Regions from separate parts of the Neptunomonas sp. CHC150 genome, predicted to be linked through region 1. Evidence: predicted binding sites of a transcription regulator. Region 1 holds the regulator's gene; the other holds the start of a gene.
The links. The regulator FNR, encoded in region 1, switches genes on or off when oxygen is low (the NO sensors DNR and NnrR bind a similar motif). The targets are predictions, from matches to a motif close to TTGATNTANATCAA.
Positions count from the first base shown of each region.

Region 2: a site for FNR is predicted at 860-873, ahead of petA (ubiquinol-cytochrome c reductase iron-sulfur subunit). Genes of this name have one in related genera too.

Region 1 covers NZ_JAPNXU010000006.1:243,575-246,060, reverse strand. Annotated here, with positions in the region: gene hemN (oxygen-independent coproporphyrinogen III oxidase) at 1-1,074, shown strand, start outside; gene fnr (fumarate/nitrate reduction transcriptional regulator Fnr) at 1,159-1,935, shown strand; gene OW491_RS07165 (hypothetical protein) at 2,161-2,486, shown strand, end outside.
Region 2 covers NZ_JAPNXU010000011.1:140,920-143,405, reverse strand. Annotated here, with positions in the region: gene rplM (50S ribosomal protein L13) at 1-367, shown strand, start outside; gene rpsI (30S ribosomal protein S9) at 382-774, shown strand; gene petA (ubiquinol-cytochrome c reductase iron-sulfur subunit) at 1,041-1,640, shown strand; gene OW491_RS14630 (cytochrome bc complex cytochrome b subunit) at 1,640-2,486, shown strand, end outside.

The DNA.
Region 1 (2,486 bases):
CGTATTGTAAACCAATTGCATTGGGGCGGCGGCACGCCTACTTTTATCAGTGACGAGCAAATGCAAGAACTGATGACACATTTACGTCATCACTTTGCTCTGCGCAATGACGATAAAGGCGATTATTCAATCGAGATAGATCCGCGTGAAGCTTCTTCAAACACACTAAAAACATTGCGCGCTACAGGTTTTAACCGGATTAGTTTAGGCATCCAAGATGTTGATCCTCGGGTACAAATAGCCGTTAACCGCGTGCAGTCAACTGAAGATACACAGCGCATTCTCGATGAGGCTCGCTCATTGGGGTTTAAATCCATTAACATGGATTTAATTTATGGATTACCGCACCAAACACTCGAAACGTTCAATAAAACACTCGATACAGTTATCGACATGAGCCCCGATCGCTTATCGGTATTTAACTATGCCCACATGCCTGATCGGTTTCGCCCTCAGCGACATATCAATGTAGCCGACTTGCCCAGCGCCAATGAAAAATTGGCTATTTTACAGTCAACGATTCAAAAACTGCTCAATGCCGGTTACGTCTATATTGGCATGGATCATTTCGCAAAGCCGACAGACGAACTAGCTATCGCTCAACAAACAGGCAAATTACACCGTAACTTCCAAGGCTACACCACACATGCCGATTGCGATTTAATCGCCATGGGCGTATCGGCTATTAGCCAAGTAGGAGACGTGTATTATCAAAACGAGCACGATATTACGGCGTGGAGTGCAGCCATTGAGGATCGAGGCCGTGCCATTAGGCGTGGCATACAGCTGACTAAAGACGACCATATACGTCGTGATGTTATCACCCAACTTATTTGTCATTTTTCACTGGATACTACCGCGATAGAGACAAAATACGACATCGACTTCTTTGACTATTTCAATGATGTGTTACCTGAAATCAATCAGTTTAAAGAAGACAAGCTGTTATCGGTTAAAAAAGACAAAATTATTGTTTCGCCTGCTGGTCGATTATTGATCAGGCGCATATGCATGGCCTTCGATGCCTTTATACCAAAGGAGCATACCACTCTCGGTTATTCAAGAATTATCTAATATAGCCTTCACCCGCTTTCCTAAATAGTCCATAATCTGCTTTGTAAACGAGGCAGTATTGGCTAATTACGACAGGAAATTGTCATGACAGATTGCGGTAAAGAAGGGAAAGTTCATAGTATTCATCAGTCACACTGCAAAACATGCAGTTTGAGCTCTTTGTGCTTGCCTGTATCACTCAACATGACCGAAATGGACCGTCTCGATGATATTATCGAAAAAAGCCGTCCGCTAAAGAAAGGCGATCACCTTTTTCACCAAGGCGATGCTTTTAAATCCGTATACGCCATTCGCGCCGGTAGCGTCAAAACCTACACAATTACGGACCAAGGCGAAGAGCAAATTACCGGTTTTTACTTTCCTGGTGAACTTGTCGGTCTAAGCGGGTATGACGATGGCATTTATCCGATCTCGGTTAAAATGCTTGAAACAACTGCCGTCTGCGAAATTCCGTTTGATAATTTAGATGACCTTTGTGGCCAACTGCCGGAATTACGTCGCCAAGTTATGCGCACCATGAGTAAAGAGATTAAGGACGACCAGCAAATGATGCTTTTGCTTTCTAAAAAGAACGCTGAAGCTCGTATTGCTACGTTCATATTAAAACTATCGCAACGCTTCAAAGCCCGAGGCTACTCCGAGCACAAATTCCGTCTTTCCATGTCACGCAATGAAATAGGGAATTATTTAGGCTTAGCCGTCGAAACCGTGAGCCGTATCTTTACACGTTTCCAGAAAAGCGAAATTCTGGCTGTTGATGGCAAAGAAATTGAGCTGTTAAGTATCGACAAGCTCTATGAAATATCCGGCGAATGCCCTGGCACTTCAGAGCCAACCGATACGCAAGAGTTATCTATATAAAGCATTCTATCATTGCTCTTTCTTTAGGGCTGACCTCATATACTGCAATGCCGGACTCAAACGGCATTGCCCTTTCAAATAAAAACAGCACTAATTGCGCTCAAAAACTCTCCTTTTGAAGGACAGACAACCGGCCTTATTCAACTAATCATGGTTACAGAAACAGAGTTAACGCCGCCATACCGTTAACCGTACGTGCGCGCTCTTAGCTCACAAGGGATAACCATGAAATTAATCAGTCTACAATGCCTTAGCCAATATCGCCTGTGGTTTAGTTTAGCCCTGCTAGCCGCACTTTGTAGCTATGCGCTGGTTATTAATAACATGCAGCGTACGCAATTATTTCAAGCGACAATCGATCAAGTATTATCAGATGATTACCCCATAGAACAGTCTCTTAGGCGGTTGTTATATCAGGAACCCGACTTATCATTAATCACGCTCTGGAAGGATAATGACCTTATTTATCCGGGTGAGGGTTTAGATAACACACTGGCTGAATTGAGCCGCTTAAAAATGGCTCTCCCGTATTTCGAACAATTGTTGAAGTC
Region 2 (2,486 bases), on a different contig from region 1:
GGGTAAAACTCTGGGTCGTATGGCTACTGAAATCGCACGCCGTTTACGCGGTAAGCATAAGCCAGAATACACTCCTCACGTAGATACAGGCGATTACATTGTTGTAATCAATGCTGAGAAAGTAAACGTGACGGGTAATAAGCGTAAAGATAAAATGTACTACCGTCACTCAGGCTACCCAGGTGGCTTGAAGCAGGCTAACTTTGAAATCATGATCAACAGCAAGCCAGCTGAAGTTATTGAGCTAGCGGTTAAAGGCATGCTTCCAAAGGGTCCTTTGGGTCGTGCTATGTACACTAAATTGAAAGTGTACGCAGGTAACGAACATCCACATGCGGCTCAGCAGCCTCAAGAATTGAAAATTTAAGGGGATAGTAGATTATGTCAACTACTCAGTATTACGGTACAGGTCGTCGCAAAACTTCTACTGCCCGTGTTTTCTTGCGTCCAGGTACAGGCACTATCACTGTTAATGATCGTACTCTTGATGTGTACTTTGGTCGTGAAACTGCTCGCATGATCGTTCGTCAGCCACTAGAACTGACTGAAACGTTAGAAAAATTTGATGTGTTTGCTACGGTTAAAGGCGGCGGTGGCTTCGGTCAAGCTGGTGCTATCCGTCACGGTATTACTCGTGCACTTATGGAATACGACGAAACGCTTCGTCCTTCACTGCGTAAAGCTGGTTTTGTTACCCGTGACGCTCGTGAAGTTGAACGTAAGAAAGTTGGTCTGCGTAAAGCACGTAAGAAACCACAATTCTCTAAGCGTTAATTGTCTGCCAGTTTACTGGCAAGCAATTCAGAAAAACGCCCGAAGCCTCACGGCTCGGGCGTTTTTTTATGTCTGCTATATAATCTTGTGCTATATCAATACTTAGTCTAAATGTAGGGGTAATTTATTAATTCACCTTGTATCATAGGGTTATATTCTTTACTATTTTCGCGATTTTAAAGAACCGAATTTTGTAGCTTTATACTTTTCGGCCGGTGATCTTTTTTATAAAAATAAAGGCGGGGCTGAATGTGGGGGAGAACTTGATGAGCAATGACGGCGTGAACAAGGGTCGGCGTCGCCTACTGATCGGTGCTACTTCTGCCGTTGGGGCAGTAGGTGCTGTGGGGGCTGCAGTACCGTTTGTAGCTTCTTGGAATCCGAGCGCTAAGGCTAAAGCGGCGGGTGCACCTGCGAAAGCAGACATCAGTAAGCTAGAGCCTGGGCAGCAAATGATCGTAGAATGGCGCGGAAAGCCAGTCTGGGTTGTTAAACGTGGCCAAGAAGCATTAAAAAATTTAGAAGCGCTGGATCCTAGTCGTTTAGCTGATCCGCTTTCAAGCGTACCGCAGCAGCCTGATTACATTCCTAAAAACGCTTACCGTGCAATACGCGATGACATTTCGGTGTTGGTGGGTATTTGTACGCACTTGGGTTGTTCTCCTACGTATCGTCCAGAAGTCGCGCCTGCTGACTTAGGTGCTGATTGGGTGGGCGGTTATTACTGTCCATGTCATGGGTCTCGTTTTGATTTGTCTGGTCGTGTGCTTAAAGGTTCCCCAGCGCCGACAAATCTTGTGATCCCTCCTTATACGTTTGAGGATGACGATATTCTCGTCGTCGGTATCGATCAGGAGGCTGTGTAATGGCTGGCTATCGCAATAAGGGTAAAGGCGGTTTCATGGGGTGGGTCGATGACCGTTTCCCAGCAACGGCTATGTGGGAAGATCATCTTTCCAAGTACTACGCGCCAAAAAACTTTAACTTTTGGTATTTCTTTGGCTCTTTAGCCATGCTCGTTTTGGTTAACCAGATTATTACTGGTATTTGGTTAACGATGAACTACAACCCTTCAGCAGAAGGGGCGTTTGCGTCTATTGAATACATCATGCGTGATGTCGACTACGGTTGGCTGTTGCGCTATATGCACTCTACGGGTGCGTCTGCATTTTTCTGTGTTGTGTATCTGCATATGTTCCGTGGCATGCTTTATGGTTCGTACCGTAAGCCGCGTGAGTTGGTGTGGATCTTTGGTATGACAATCTACTTGGCGCTAATGGCTGAAGCCTTCATGGGTTATTTGTTGCCTTGGGGTCAGATGTCTTACTGGGGTGCGCAGGTTATTGTATCGCTATTCTCGGCGGTGCCATTTATTGGCCCTGATTTAGCTGAGTGGATTCGTGGAGACTACCTGATTTCTGGTGTTACGCTAACACGTTTCTTTGCGCTGCATGTTATCGCTTTACCTATCGTGCTGTTAGCTTTGGTTGTTCTGCACATCATTGCATTGCATGAAGTGGGTTCTAACAACCCAGATGGTATCGAAATTAAAGAAAACAAAGACGAAAATGGCGTGCCACGTGATGGTATCCCGTTCCACCCTTACTATACTGTTAAAGATATTGTGGGTGTTGTGGTCTTCTTGTTTGTCTTCTGTACCGTAATCTTCTTCTTCCCTGAAGGGGGTGGTTACTTTATTGAAGCGCCAAACT